Regions from separate parts of the Stenotrophomonas sp. C3(2023) genome, predicted to be linked through region 2. Evidence: riboswitches for the same ligand, from Rfam matches in the RefSeq annotation. Region 2 holds a riboswitch; the other holds the start of a gene.

Region 1 (7,367 bases), 690 kb from region 2:
CCGCCGCGCGCGGCGAAGCGCGGGTGATCGTCGGCACCCGCTCGGCGGTGTTCACGCCGCTGCCTGAAGCGGGGCTGCTGATCGTCGATGAGGAACACGACACCAGCTACAAACAGCAGGATGGCATCCGCTACCACGCACGCGACTTCGCCCTGGTGCGAGCCAAGGCACTGGGCATTGCGGTGCTGCTGGGCAGTGCCACCCCCTCGCTGGAGACGCTGCACAATGCCCACGCAGGCCGCTACACCCACCTGCGTCTGACGCAGCGCGCCGGCGAGGCGCGACCGCCACGCGTGCGCATTCTCGACGTGCGCAAGCGCCCGCTGCGCGACGGACTCTCGCCTGAAGTGCTCGACGGCATCGGCCAGCACATCGCCGCCGGCCAGCAGGTACTGGTGTTCAAGAACCGGCGCGGCTATGCGCCGGTGCTGCTGTGCCACGACTGTGGCTGGACCGCGCCCTGCCAGCGCTGTGATGCACCAATGACCGTGCACGGCGGCGGGCGTCGTCTGCAGTGCCATCACTGCGGCGCACGCCAGCCGGCGCCGCTGGCCTGTCCGGCCTGCGGCAGCCTGGCGCTGCAGCCGCAGGGCATCGGCACCGAACGGCTGGAAGAGCATCTGGTCCAGGCGTTCCCGCAGGTGCCGGTGGTGCGCATCGACCGCGGGACCACCGCGCGGCGCGATGCATTGGAACAGCAGCTGGCCCGGCTCGGCGAACAGCCTGGCATCCTGGTCGGCACGCAGATTCTCGCCAAGGGGCACGACCTGCCCAAACTGACCCTGGTGGTGGTGGTCGGCATCGACGAAGGCCTGTTCTCGGCCGACTTCCGCGCAGGCGAGAAACTGGCCCAGCAGCTGATCCAGGTTGCCGGTCGCGCCGGCCGCGCCCGTGACCCCGGCGAGGTCTGGCTGCAGACCCATCACCCCGGCCACCCACTGCTGGAAACGCTGGTCAGCGGTGGCTACCACCCCTTCGCGCAGGTCGAGCTCAACCAGCGGCAGGCTGCCGGCTTTCCGCCGTTCGCGCATCTGGCGCTGCTGCGGGCCGAGGCCCAGCAGGTCGAGCAGGCCAATGCCTTTCTGCTTGCGGCGCGCCGGCTGGTCGGTCAGCCGGAGCAGCTGGACGTGTTTGGCCCGATGCCGGCACCGATGCCGCGCCGTGCCGGCTACCAGCGCACCCAGCTGCTGCTGTCGAGCGCGCAGCGCCCTGCCCTGCATGGTGTGCTCGGCCAGCTGGTGCCGCAGCTGTACGCGCTGCCGGAGGCTCGTCGCGTACGCTGGTCGCTGGACGTGGACCCGGTCGATCTGTACTGAACCCGGGAGCGGGTGGAAGGTGCCGGGCAGAGCCCGGCACTACGGAGCCCGGTAGGTGACGACCGTTGGTCGTCACGCACCTGGTACGGCGCCCGCTTCAGCTCATCGGCGTCATCACACCGCGCTGGTAGGCCGGCCGCTCGCGCAGGCGTGCATACCAGGCCGCCAGGTGTGGCAGGTCCGGGCGCTGGATCGGCATTTCGAACCACGCGTAGACCAGCGAACCGAGCGGGATATCGCCCATCGCGAAGTGCTCGCCGGACAGCCACGGCTGCTGGGCCAACGCGGCATCGGCCATCTTCAGCAGATCACCGGCCTTGACCAGCGCCGCGTTGATCCGCACTTCGTCGCGGTCAGCCGGTGCCGTGCGCATCACACCCCAGATCAGCTCGCTGTACAGCGGCGCCATCCGCGAGGTGCTCCAGTCCATCCACTTCTCGCCCTGCACGCGCGCCACCGGATCTTCCAGATACAGTGTGCCCAGCGCATAGCGCGCCGAGAGGTAGCGCACGATCGCATTGGACTCCCACACCGTAAGCCCATGGTCCTCGATGACAGGGACCAACCCGTTGGGGTTCATCGCCTGGTATTCCGGCGACTGGGTGCCGCCAAAACTGCCACCGACTTCAATGGATTCATAAGGCAGGCCGATCTCCTCGGCGCACCACATGACCTTGCGCACGTTGCTCGAATTGCGCCGGCCCCAGATCTTCAACATGGCTCTTCCATCACCCGAAAAGCGCCGGCGACCGGCGCGGTGCCGCTACCATACGCCCATCGGCTCACGCCGGCTTGCCGCCCTTCTTCGGCAGCGGCCGCACATAGGTTGATTTGCCGTCCTTCTTCAGCTCGAACAGCCCGATGGCGGCCAACAGGTCGCTCAGCTTGCCGTAGCCATAGTTACGCGAATCAAACGAGGCCTGGTTGCCGATCTGGCTGCCCACCGGCCCCAGGTGCGACCAGCCATCGTCCGCTTCGGCCGAGGCCACCGCACGGCGCAGCATCTTCACCAGCCGGGTGTCGCTGCGCATTTCCGGCCCACTCTTGCGCGGACGCGCCTCGTCGCCGCCGTTGCCCTGCACGACAGGCTCCTGGTTCGCATCGGCCTCGGGCTCGGGCACGACCGCATGGTTCTGCCCAAGGGCTTCAAGGTAGGTGAACTTCGAACAGGCGTTCACAAACGCCTCCGGCGTTTTCTTTTCGCCAAATCCATACACCTTGACGCCATCGGTCAGCAGGCGCATCACCAGCGGGGTGAAATCAGCATCGCTGGAGACAATCGCAAAGCCATCGAGGTTGCGCGCGTAAAGCATGTCCATCGCATCGATGACCATCGCCATGTCCGAGGCGTTCTTGCCCCGGCTGTAGGCGAACTGCTGGATCGGACGGATCGCATATTCGTGCAGTACCGCTTCCCAGCCTTTGAGCCGTGGGCTTTTCCAGTTGCCGTAGGCGCGGCGGACGTTGGCCACGCCGTAACGAGCGACCTCGGCCAGCACTTCATCGATCTTCGAGGCCGGCGCGTTGTCAGCGTCGATCAACAAGGCAATACGTTTTTCCGGTTCGCTCATGACCACTCCACAGATGACGGAAAGCTGGCTGGCCCCATCGTCCCACACGTCATCGGTGCATGCGACATGCGATCATCGGCGGCGCCCCCACCACCCTGCAGGAGCGTGCCGATGAGCCGCGACAGCATCCCCCACCTGGTCATCGTCGGCGGCGGTTTTGCCGGTCTCTGGGCCACCCGCGCCCTGGCCGGCGAACGCATCCGCATCACCCTGGTCGACCGCCGCAACCACCACCTGTTCCAACCGCTGCTCTACCAGGTGGCTACGGCGGGCCTCTCGGCACCGGACATCGCCGCACCACTGCGGCACATCCTCGGCCACCAGCGCAATGTGGAAGTGCGCCTGGGCGAGGTGGTCTCCATCGACAAGCACGCCCGGCAGATTCAGCTGGCTGATGGCAGTGCGGTGCCCTATGACACGCTGATGCTGGCCAGCGGCGCCACCCATGCCTACTTCGGGCACGACGAATGGGCAGCGGACGCGCCGGGCCTGAAAACACTGGATGATGGCATCGCGCTGCGCCGCAAACTGCTGCTGGCCTTCGAGCGCGCCGAGGCCGAACCAGACCCGGAAAAGAAAGCGGCGTGGCTGAGTTTTGCCATTGTCGGCGGCGGCCCTACCGGTGTCGAGCTGGCCGGCACCCTGGCGGAGATTGCCAGGCACACGCTGCGCAACGAGTTCCGCCATATCGACCCGGCCTCGGCCAAGGTGCGTCTGGTGGAAGCCGGCCCGCGGGTGCTCTCCAGCTTCCCCGAGGTGCTGTCGCTGAAAGCCCGCCGTCAGCTGGAGAAGCTCGGCGTTGAAGTACTGACCGGCACGCCGGTCAGCCACATCGACGACAAGGGCTTCCAGCTGGGCGACACCTTCGTGCCGGCGCGCACGGTGGTGTGGGCCGCCGGCGTGGCCGCTTCGCCGCTGGGCCGTGCACTTGAGGTGCCGCTGGACCGCGCCGGGCGCGTGCTGGTGGAGCCTGACCTGACCATTCCCGGACACCCGGAGGTTTTCGTCGCCGGCGACCTGGCCGCACTTCAGCAGGCCGACGGACGCCCGGTACCGGGCGTTGCACCGGCGGCCAAGCAGATGGGCAGGCATGTGGCTGACACCGTCCGGGCGCGCCTGCATGTCAAAGCCGAGCCGGGCGCATTCACGTACGCCGACTACGGCAACCTGGCCACCATCGGCCGCATGGCCGCCATCGTGCACCTGGGCAAGCTGCAGCTGTCGGGTGTGCTGGCCTGGTGGTTCTGGCTGGCTGCCCACGTGTTTTTCCTGATCGGCTTCCGCAACCGCATCGTGGTGCTGCTGAACTGGGCCGTCGCGTACTGGAGCTACCAGCGCAGCGCGCGGATCATCTTCGGCAACGACCGCGACGACCGCCGACCGTATACCTCCGGACCCGGATGATGGTCATCCCCCCGTCGCGTGGAGCCGACCCCATGGTCGGCTGCTCTCCGGATAGATAGCGATAACCCGCCGCGCTGCGCGCGGTGAGCCGACCGTCGGGTCGGCTCTACCCGTGACAGATCACCGGCAACCCCGCCGCGCTGCGCGCTCGCCGGGCAGCGCCCGGCGTTACGGTACCGGCCTCTGCAGCCACGCCAGCTTTCGCGCACGGGGCTGGCGCTTGAGCTCCCATTCGGCGCGCGACGCGCTGGCACGGTCGGGATACTGCCGCCACGCCAGCACGCGCAACGGCGGCCGTGCCCGGGTGTAACGTGCCCCCTTGCCGGCCACGTGGGCGGCAAAGCGCGCCTGCACATCGGTGCTGATGCCCGCGTAATAGCTGCCGTCCTGGCATTCAAGCAGGTAAAGAAACCAGGGAGCGGGTGAACGGGCCATCGGCGCATTATCCCTTTGTTGCACTGCAGCGGTTACACTGCGGGCCGAATGCAGGAGAGAGGCGCCACGCGGGCGCCCGCCGAAGGCGCAGGCTCCCATGATCGCTCAGGCCGGTGGGGTGGAACCCCATCAACCATGCATTCGACACGCCGAGCTGGAGAGAGGTCACCGGGCACGCCCGCGATGATCCGCCGAAGGGGCACGCGGCCACGCCGCTGAACTCTCAGGCAAAAGGACAGCGGGAGCGGCACCGGTCCATCCCTGCTTCTCCGCTGCGCAGGCCGCGGGGTGCATGGCATGGCCGGCCTCACCGCATCCGGAGCCTGCCCATGTTGTTGTCCATCATCTACCTCATTGCCATTTCCGCCGAAGCCATGACCGGCGCGCTTGCTGCCGGCCGCCGCCGCATGGACCTGTTCGGCGTGGTGATGATTGCCTGTGTCACCGCGCTCGGCGGCGGCTCGCTGCGCGACATCCTGCTCGGCCACTATCCGCTGGGCTGGGTGCAGCATCCGGAGTATCTCGGCTTCACCGTATGCGCAGCGCTCATCGCCACCTGGGTCGCGCGCTGGATGCACCACTTCCGCCGCACGTTTCTTGTGCTTGATGGGCTGGGGCTGATCGCCTTCACCCTGATCGGCTGCAGCATCGCCCGTGACGCAGGCCACGCGATGCCCATCGTGCTCATCGCCGGCATGCTCACCGGGGCGTTCGGCGGCGTGCTGCGCGACATCCTCTGCAACGAGGTACCGCTGATTTTCCAGAAAGAACTCTACGCCATCATCTCGCTGCTCACCGGCGCGGCCTACCTGCTGCTGCTGCACTGGGGCGTGACCGATGCCACCGCCATCCTGTGCTGCCTGGGCGGCGGCTTCGCGCTGCGCCTGCTGGCCATCCATTACCGCTGGGAAATGCCCAAGTTCGTCTACCACGACGAAGTGCACTGAGGGCGACACGCGCTTCCGACGGGGGACTCTGTGCAGAGCGACCCATGGTGGTGGTGGCAGTGACGTTGTTTCGCAGTTCCGAAGAACTTCAGAGTGCCGGCGCGATCACCCGGTGGGACCGAACATCTCTTCGCACCAGAAATGCATCGCGTTTCGCGGAGCCAAGGGAAGCAGGCGGCATTTGTTCCGCTGAGCCTGTGCAGACCAACCCTCTATAGCACGGCTATCAACTCCATGACCTGCTCGTCGTCAAGTTCCTCCTCGCACACTGAAATGCAAATCACCCTCCCCGGGCCATGGATACGACTTCTGGAACAGCGGTGCCATCACGATGAGGAGCGCTGGTGATCGACCTCACTTCGAGCGTTTCGAACCACTCCGGCAGTGAGCGCTTAAGTATGTCTCCCAGACATGAGCGCAGCAGAGCACAATTGTTGACGCAGCAACGAGCCAAAATGCGAAGTCCACCACGATAGGAAGCTTGATCGAGAAAAGCATATCCAACCCAACCGGCACCCCCATCCCTGCCATTGCAGTCAAGAACACCAAGACGTACCTTCTCAGCTTCGCGTCTTCATACGGATTTTTCCTCACTGCGAGCACCAATACCTCGTTTCGCACATTTGTAGGCCGCCTGATACCTGGGCGCCGATGCCTGCCGATGCGCCTGCGCCAGGACCTGACGCGTCGATTTCCGGGCTGCCCTTCCTCCCACCCCCTACCATGGTCTCCATGAGATTTCTCGGCCAAAGTAATCTCGTTTGGCAGCCCTGCATATTCTTTGTCAACAGCCGCGCCGTCAGACGTTTGAGCCGAACATCTCTTCGTACCAGAACGCGTCACTTTCGAGAAGCCAAGGGAACTGTCTGGTATTCAAGACTCTGAGATTATGCAGACCGACGTTGTAACGCGAGAATACGGCTATCAACTCCATGACTTGCTCGTAGTCCAATTCCTCCTCACACACTGAGATGTAAATCACCCTCCCCTCACCCTGGATACCAGTAACTGCAGGCAACGACTGCAACCTCTCAAAAAATGATGCCTCGTCTCTCTGCGTATAAAACTTCACACGTGGTGCTGGAATTTCACAGGTCATCTTTTAGCGCGCTCGGTTCCGTTGTTGCGCGAGCCGTTGGCACGCCAACGTTCCCCCACCTGTTCGGCTGCAGCACTTCCGGCTGCCAGCAGCAGTGCGGCGAGAGCGCACTGCGTGCGCAGTGCGCTTGCATGCTTTCCTTTCCCCATCGCGGCGCGTCCAGAAGCCTGAAAGGCTCCATGTCACGCGCCGTTTGCCGCGGCGGCAACCGGCGGCGCACCGGAGTGTGCGCTGCATTCGGACTGCGGATAAAATGGGCTCGGCGGCGACACGCCCGAGCGCTGCGACAGGGGCTTGATGCGCCACGGCTGGAGTACGTCCAACCGGAACGCGGTGCGAACCGCAAAGTGGCTGAACTGCTCATTCTTCCACCCCGGCGATGTACCTGGCGCTGGCGTGTTCGCACAGCGCCAGGCGCATCGCCGGTGTAGATGCGGTGACCTCCAACTCCGGTCACCGCCGATCGCGGCTGCGCCCCCGCAGGCTGCAAGCCGCCATCCACACCTCTGCCGCGCTCAGGCGGCCTTGTCTGCTTCCACCACCACGCACTGGGCGGTGCGACGCGTGCGCACCGCGTCGGCCAGACGCTGCAGCA
Region 2 (7,367 bases):
AACGGCGCCAGGTGCGCCTTGACCGCGCACGGGCCCACGCCCGGACCGCCGCCGCCGTGCGGAATGCAGAAGGTCTTGTGCAGGTTGAGGTGGGACACGTCCGAGCCCCACTTGCCCGGCTTGGCCACACCGACCAGGGCGTTCATGTTGGCACCGTCGGTGTACACCTGGCCGCCGTGCTGGTGGATGATCTCGCAGATCTCCACCACTTCCTCCTCGAACACGCCGTGCGTGGAGGGGTAGGTGATCATGATCGCGGCCAGACGGTCGCTGTACTTCTCGGCGTTGCGGCGGATGTCCTCGACATCGACGTTGCCATTGGCATCGGTCTTGGTCACCACGACCTTCATGCCGCACATCTGCGCCGACGCCGGGTTGGTGCCATGCGCCGAATCCGGAATCAGGCAGATATCGCGATGGCCTTCGCCGCGCGAGCGGTGGTAGGCGCGGATGGCGAGCAGGCCGGCGTACTCACCCTGCGCGCCGGAATTGGGTTGCAGGCTCACCGCATCGTAGCCGGTGCATTCGACCAGCATCGCTTCGAGCGTCTCGATCAGTTCCTTGTAGCCCAGCGCCTGGTCGGCCGGCACCAGCGGGTGGATCTGCGAGAACTCCGGCCAGGTCACCGGGATCATCTCGGCGGTGGCGTTGAGCTTCATGGTGCACGAGCCCAGCGGGATCATCGTGCGGTCCATCGCCAGGTCCTTGTCCGCCAGCGAACGCAGATAGCGCAGCAGTTCGTGCTCGCTGTGGTGCGTGTTGAACACAGGATGCTCGAGGAAGCGCGACTGCCGCAGCAGGCCGGCCGGCAGCGCATCGGCAGTGCTGGCATCGAGCGCATCGACATCCACCTCGGCACCGAACAGTGCGCCGAGCGCGACGATGTCCTCGCGGGTGGTGGTTTCATCCAGGCTGATGCCCAGCGCGCCGCTGTCGATGCCGCGCAGATTGTAGCCGGCCGCACGGGCCTTGGCATGCACGCTGTCGGCGTCAACGCCGGTGATGTGCAGCGTATCGAAGAAGTCGCTGCCGACCTGCACGCCGGCCTTGCCCAGCGCAGCGGCCAGGATCGCGGCCAGACGATGGGTGCGGCGGGCAATCCGGGTCAGGCCTTCGGGGCCGTGGTACACCGCGTACATGGAGGCCATCACCGCCAGCAGCACCTGCGCGGTGCATATGTTGGAGGTGGCCTTCTCGCGGCGGATGTGCTGCTCACGCGTCTGCAGGGTCAGGCGGTAGGCCGGCTTGCCTTCGGCATCGATCGACACGCCGATCAGGCGGCCCGGCATCGAGCGCTTGTAGGCATCGCGGCAGGCCATGAACGCGGCGTGCGGGCCACCGAAGCCGAATGGCACACCGAAGCGCTGGCTGTTGCCGACCACGATGTCCGCGCCCCACTCGCCGGGTGCGGCGAGCAGGGTCAACGCCAGCAGGTCGGTGGCCACGGCCACCAGACCGCCACGCGCATGGACCGCGTCAACCAGAGCCTTGTAATCGCCAACCTGGCCGAAGGTGTCCGGATACTGCAGCAGCAGGCCGAACGCTTCGGCTTCCATGGCCTCGGCCGGGGTGCCAACGCGCAGCACGATGCCCATCGGCTCGGCGCGCGTGCGCAGCAGTTCCAGCGTCTGCGGGTGCACGGCGTCGTGCACGAAGAACACGTCGGACTTCGATTTTGCCGAGCGCTTGGCCAGCGTCATCGCTTCGGCCGCCGCGGTGGCCTCGTCCAGCAGCGAGGCATTGGCGATTTCCATGCCGGTCAGGTCGGCGCACAGGGTCTGGAAGTTGATCAGCGCTTCCATGCGGCCCTGCGAGATTTCCGCCTGGTACGGGGTATAGGCGGTGTACCAGGCCGGGTTCTCCAGGATGTTGCGCAGGATGACGTTCGGCGTATGGGTACCGTAGTAGCCCTGGCCGATGAAGCTGCGCAGCACCTTGTTCTTGTCGGCAATGGCACGGATCTTTGCCAGCGCCTGCACCTCGGTCATCGAACCGGGCAGGGCCAGCGGCGCCGGCGACTTGATCCGGGCCGGGACGATCGCGTCGGTCATCGCATCCAGCGACGCGTGGCCGAGCACGTCGAGCATCTGCGCGATCTCGGCGTCGTTGGGGCCGATGTGACGCTCCACGAACGCATTGGTGTGTTCGAGCTCACGCAGGGTAGGGGTGTTCTGGGACATGGCAAAGGATCCGTCAGAGAGGGCGCACGCACGGGCACAAGCCGCCGGCTGGCGGACTTGCGGGGCGCCCCTCTGTCCTTTTGCCTGAGAGTTTAAAAGCGCGGCTGGCCGCAGCTTCGTGCCCCTTCGGCGCCGGATAACACCGGTCTCTCCAGAGTTTTGATGCAGGTGGTATCGGGCCTGAGCGATTACGGGCGTTGCGCCTTCGGCAGCGGTGTTCCGCTTCTCCCACCGTGTTGCCTGTCGATTATAGCCAGCCTGCGCGCCGCGGTGGCGGATGAATGGCGCATGGGTCTCAGTACGGCCACGAGGGCAAGCGAATGGAAATGCCGGTCCGCTGGGCATAGAATGCGGGCATTCTCCTATTCATCTGGCGCCGCCTCGATGCCCTGCAGGGCAGTGAGCGCGGTGCCTGCTGCGTTTGTCGCGCGCTGCCCGGACTCTCTCATGACCGCCGCCTCCCCATCGACCCGTCGTCTCGCGCTGCTGCTGGCCGGCCTGGCAATGTTCGGTCCGTTCTCCATCGACACCATCTTCCCGGCCTTCCCGCAGCTGGCCCAGCGCCTGGCGGTGGACGAGGTGGCCGTCCAGCAGACCGTCAGCATCTACCTGCTGTTCTACGGCCTGATGAGCCTGGCCCACGGTCCGCTGTCCGACGCGCTGGGCCGCAAGCGGGTGATCCTGGCCGGGCTGGCGGTGTTTGTCGGTGCCTCGGTGGGCTGCGCACTGTCCACCGATCTGGGCACCCTGCTGGTGTTCCGCGCACTGCAGGGCGTGTCGGCCGGTGTGGGCATGATCGTCGGCCGTGCGGTGATCCGCGATCTGTACCACGGCGACGACGCGCAGCGGCTGATGAGCCAGGTTTCAATGATCTTCGGCATCGCCCCGGCGATCGCTCCGATCATCGGGGGCTGGATTCTGCTCAGCGGCGCCGGCTGGCCGTTGATCTTCTGGTTCCTGGTGGTGTTCTCGCTGGTGCTGCTGGTGGCCACCGCCCGCTTCCTGCCCGAAACCCACCCGCCGGAGGCGCGGGTCACGCTGTCGCCGCGCAGCCTGGTGCGCGATTACCTGCGCATTGCGCGCAATGCGCGTTTCATGCGTCTGGCACTGGCTGGCAGCATCAATTTCGGCGGCATCTTCCTCTACATTTCCTCGGCACCGTCCTACGTGATGCAGCACCTGCGGCTGGGCGAGGGTGGGTTTGCCTGGCTGTTCATCCCGACCATCGGCGGCATGACCGCCGGCTCGTTCCTGTCCGGGCGCATGGCCGGGCGCACCACCCCCACCCGCCAGGTCAGCATCGGCTTCATCTGCTGCGCGCTGTCGGCACTACTCAACATTGCCTATGTCAGTTCGGTCGAGCAGCTGGTGCTGCCCTGGGCGGTGCTGCCGATCTTCCTCGGCGGTCTCGGCATGGCGCTGATCTTCCCGGTCCTGGCGCTGGCCGTGCTGGACATGTACCCGCACCAGCGCGGGCTGGCATCGTCGCTGCAGGCGTTCCTGCAGCTGATGGCCAGCACCCTGGTGGCCGGCGTGTTCTCGCCGCTGCTCAACAGCAGTCCGCTGCATCTGGCGCTGGGCCAGGCCGCGTTTTTCGCCGCCGGTTTTGCCTTCTGGTACTGGGAGCACCGCCGTTCGCTCAAGGCCTGAGTGGCATCCCTGCACGCCTGCCGTGTCTGCCCTGCGTTATCCTTGCGCCCCCACTGCCCTGGTCTGACGATGTCGACTACCTCCAAACTGCGCCGCGACCTGCGTCGCCGCAACGAACAGATCGCCGCCAACAAGGCCAAGGCCAACGCATCGCCGGTGGAGCCGCATGCCGAGCTGCGTGATCAGGCACGGACCCTGCTGGCCGGTGTTGTGCGTCGCGACGGCGAATGGGTGCTGGGCATGGATGGCCGCATCGCCGGGCAGTCGGAAAGCGCCGCCCAGGTACTGGCGCTGATCATGCAGGCCGGCGAGCTGCACGAGCGGCAGGGCACACCGGTGCGGCTGGCGTACTCCGACGCGCTGCGCGATGCCGCTGAGGCCGAAGCGAAGGCCAAGGGGCAGACGTTCGACGAGTTCAAGGCCGAGCTGGCCGCCGCGATGGCCGCGCACAAAGCGGGCTGAAGCAGCGCGGCGACGCCGTGCGCCGGCTGCCGCCGGTGGGCAGGGCCGGGCGATGCCCGGCTGCCCGGGGTGGCGGGGCGGACCGTTGCCGATCCGCCCCTGATGTCACGGTGCTGCCGGTGCTGCCGGAGCTGCGGCGCTGGCCTGCCAGCCGCACATCTGACCCTGGTTCTGCTGCTTTAGCCACTCGTTGACCGGGGTGAAGTACTCGATCATCGGGCCGGCGTCGAGCCTGTCGGTGCCGGTCAGCTCCTTCAGCGTGGCCTGCCACGGCTGGCTGGCGCCCTTGCTCAGCATCGCCCAGAACTTCTGCCCGGCTGCCTTGTTGCCGTAGAAGCTGCACTCGTGCAGCGGACCGGTGTAGCCGGCGGCGTCGCACAGCCCCTTGTAGAACTGGAACTGCAGGATCCGCGCCAGGAAGTAGCGGGTGTAGGGCGTGTTGCCGGGCACGTGGTACTTGGCACCCGGGTCGAAGAACTCCTCGCCACGCTCGCTGGCCGGGGCGACGCCCTGGTAGCGCGCCTTCAGTTCCCACCAGGCCTTGTTGTAGTTGTCCGGCGTGATCGAGCCATCGAACACACCCCAGCGCCAACGGTCGATCATCAGGCCGAACGGCAGGAAGGACACCCCCGACAACGCCATGCGCATCTGGTTGTTGATCACCGCTTCGCGGCTTTCGCTCGGCGCGTCGACCAGGCCGATCGAGCTGAGGTACTTCGGCGTCATCGCCAGCACGATGGTGTCGCCGATCGCTTCGTGGAAACCATCATTGGCGCCACCCTGGAACATCGGCGGCAGCGGGTTGTAGGCCAGGTCGTAATAGATGTGCCCCAGCTCATGGTAGATCGTGGTGAAGTTCTCTTCGTTCGGCTTGATGCACATCTTGGTGCGCACGTCGCCGTCCATGTTCATGTCCCACGCGCTGGCGTGGCAGACCACGTCGCGGTCATTGGGCTTGATGAACTGGGTCTTTTCCCAGTACGACTTCGGCAGTTCCGGCATGCCCAGCGAAACGTAGAAGTCCTGCGCCCGTTCGGTCATCTGCCGGGCGGTGCGCAGTTCGGCGTCACGCTGCGCGCGGTACAGGCCCTCGACGTTCGTGCTGCCGCCGGCGCGGGCCAGCGCAGCGCTCAGGTTGGTCTGGTACTGCTTTTCCAGCGCGGCGGTGATGTCCAGGCTGCCGACGCCGGGGTAGGGCTCCAGCTGGTCCCACAGATTGGACCAATCCTGCTGCCACATGTTGCCCAGCAGGTGCGCGGCGATCAGACCGTTGCCCACCTCGGCCTTGTCCTTGCCGTAGGTGGCGTCCAGCTTGCCGCGTGCGTAGCAGTGCAGCTGCTCGTACATGGGCTTGACCTGCTCCCAGAGGCGGTCGGTTTCCGGGCCCAGCTGCTCGGCCGGCATGTCGTAGCCGCTGCGCCACATCTGGCCGGCATCGGCAAAGCCCATGCCCTTGGCGCCCTCGTTGACCAGGCTGACGAACTGCTGGTAGTCGGCGCGCATGGCTTTGGTGGTGCCGTGCCAGCCCTGCCACGCATCAAGCTGCTTGTCATAGTCACGGCTGTTTGCGAGCACCTGCTCCAGATCGCCGAGCTGACGGCAGGTGTCGGGGTTGCTTGCATCAGTACAGTAGCGTCCGGCGCCGTAGCTGCCTTCCATGCGGGTCGCGATCTGGGTCAGCTGGCTCAGCTTGGCCGGGTCGCGCGGGGCCGGCATGGAAGACATCAGCTTGAGCAGGGTCAGCGCGCGGCGGCTGTCATCGGACATCTGCTGGCCGTCGAAGCGTGCCGCCTGTTCGATCCACCCGTTGAGCATGGTCAACCAGCGCTCGTTGGCCTTGGCGGCGACGCGCTCGGAGTCACTGTTGATGTAGGTGGAGGACAGCCACTGCGCCGAGGTCATCTCCGGGTAGGCGGCCTTGTACTCGGCATTGATGCGGGCCACGAACTGGTCGGCGGTTTCGTTGGCGACGGCGCTGCTCGAAGGGCTGCCGGCGTCCGGCGACGGTTCCTTCTTGCATGCGGCCAACGACAGCGTGGCCACGGCGATGGCCGATGCCAGCAGGAGATGACGATGCTTCACGGGGTGTCCTTGGGTGGTGAACGACCGCTGAAGGCTAGTGGCGCTCGCGCTTCCCTGCAAGTGGCCAAGGCCTGGAGGGATGACGACCTTTACTGGCGCGGCCGCGCCCGGGTAGCGCCGGGCGTCGGTAGGTGACGACCGTTGGTCGTCACACGCGCGAAGCGCGGCCCGCCACCCGTCATCAGCCGCCGCAGCCGGCAAACAGATCGCGCTGCCGCTCGTAAAGTGCCGTACGGACCTGCAGCAGCCCGAGTACCGACGGGAAGATGTTGTCATGGTCGGTGTACTGCGCCGCCCGCTGCTGCACACACGCGGTATCCAGCCCGCGCGAGGCCACGAAACCGGGCGAAAACCACATCACCATCGGCACGCGGGTCTGTTCCTGCGGGGCGATCGCATAAGGAACGCCGTGCAGATACAGGCCTTTCTCGCCCAGCGATTCGCCATGGTCGGACAGGTAGATCATGGCGGTGTCGTAGTCTTCCATGCCCTTGAGGGTGCCGATGGTGCGTGCCAGCACATGGTCGGTGTAGCGCACGGCATTGTCGTAACTGTTGACGATCTGCTCGCGCGTGCAACGTCCCAGGTCGCGCGTATCGCACGTCGGGCTGAAGTGGCGGAACGTGGACGGGTAGCGTTCGAAGTAAGCCGGGCCATGGTTGCCGAGCTGATGCAGCACCACCACGCGATCGCCCGGCCGTGCGCGGACCTGCGCCGGTAGATCCTGCAGCAGGATCTCGTCCATGCAACGGCCGTTGGCACATAGCGATGGGGTGGTGGCATCGGCCAGTGACTGCATCGTCAGTCCTTCGCATACACCCTTGCAGCCGGACTGGTTGTCGCGCCACAACGTGCTGATGCCCGCGTGCTCAAGCACGTGCAGCAGCGACTGATGCGCGCGGATCTTCTTTTCGTCGTAGTCATGCCGTCCCCATGGCGAGAACAGGCAGGGCAGCGAGACCTCGGTGCTGGTACCGCAGGAATGCATGTCGG

Evidence for each region. A riboswitch is a leader RNA that binds a small molecule or an ion and turns the genes downstream of it on or off. The one in region 2 is predicted to bind glycine.
Region 1: it holds a riboswitch for glycine, as region 2 does, so the genes downstream of both, RZA67_RS14295 (trimeric intracellular cation channel family protein) here and gcvP (aminomethyl-transferring glycine dehydrogenase) in region 2, are expected to answer to the same signal.

What each region holds. Positions count from the first base shown of each region.
Region 1 covers NZ_JAWJLO010000001.1:3,214,785-3,222,151, forward strand. The annotation lists gene RZA67_RS14270 (primosomal protein N') at 1-1,316, shown strand, start outside; gene RZA67_RS14275 (glutathione S-transferase family protein) at 1,414-2,034, opposite strand; gene RZA67_RS14280 (NYN domain-containing protein) at 2,099-2,887, opposite strand; gene RZA67_RS14285 (NAD(P)/FAD-dependent oxidoreductase) at 2,999-4,291, shown strand; gene RZA67_RS14290 (GIY-YIG nuclease family protein) at 4,460-4,726, opposite strand; glycine riboswitch at 4,871-4,973, shown strand; gene RZA67_RS14295 (trimeric intracellular cation channel family protein) at 5,056-5,673, shown strand; gene RZA67_RS14300 (3-deoxy-7-phosphoheptulonate synthase) at 7,288-7,367, opposite strand, start outside.
Region 2 covers NZ_JAWJLO010000001.1:2,528,046-2,535,412, reverse strand. The annotation lists gene gcvP (aminomethyl-transferring glycine dehydrogenase) at 1-2,180, opposite strand, end outside; glycine riboswitch at 2,243-2,345, opposite strand; gene RZA67_RS11370 (multidrug effflux MFS transporter) at 2,628-3,830, shown strand; gene RZA67_RS11365 (hypothetical protein) at 3,900-4,292, shown strand; gene RZA67_RS11360 (M2 family metallopeptidase) at 4,398-6,374, opposite strand; gene RZA67_RS11355 (phosphoethanolamine--lipid A transferase) at 6,556-7,367, opposite strand, start outside.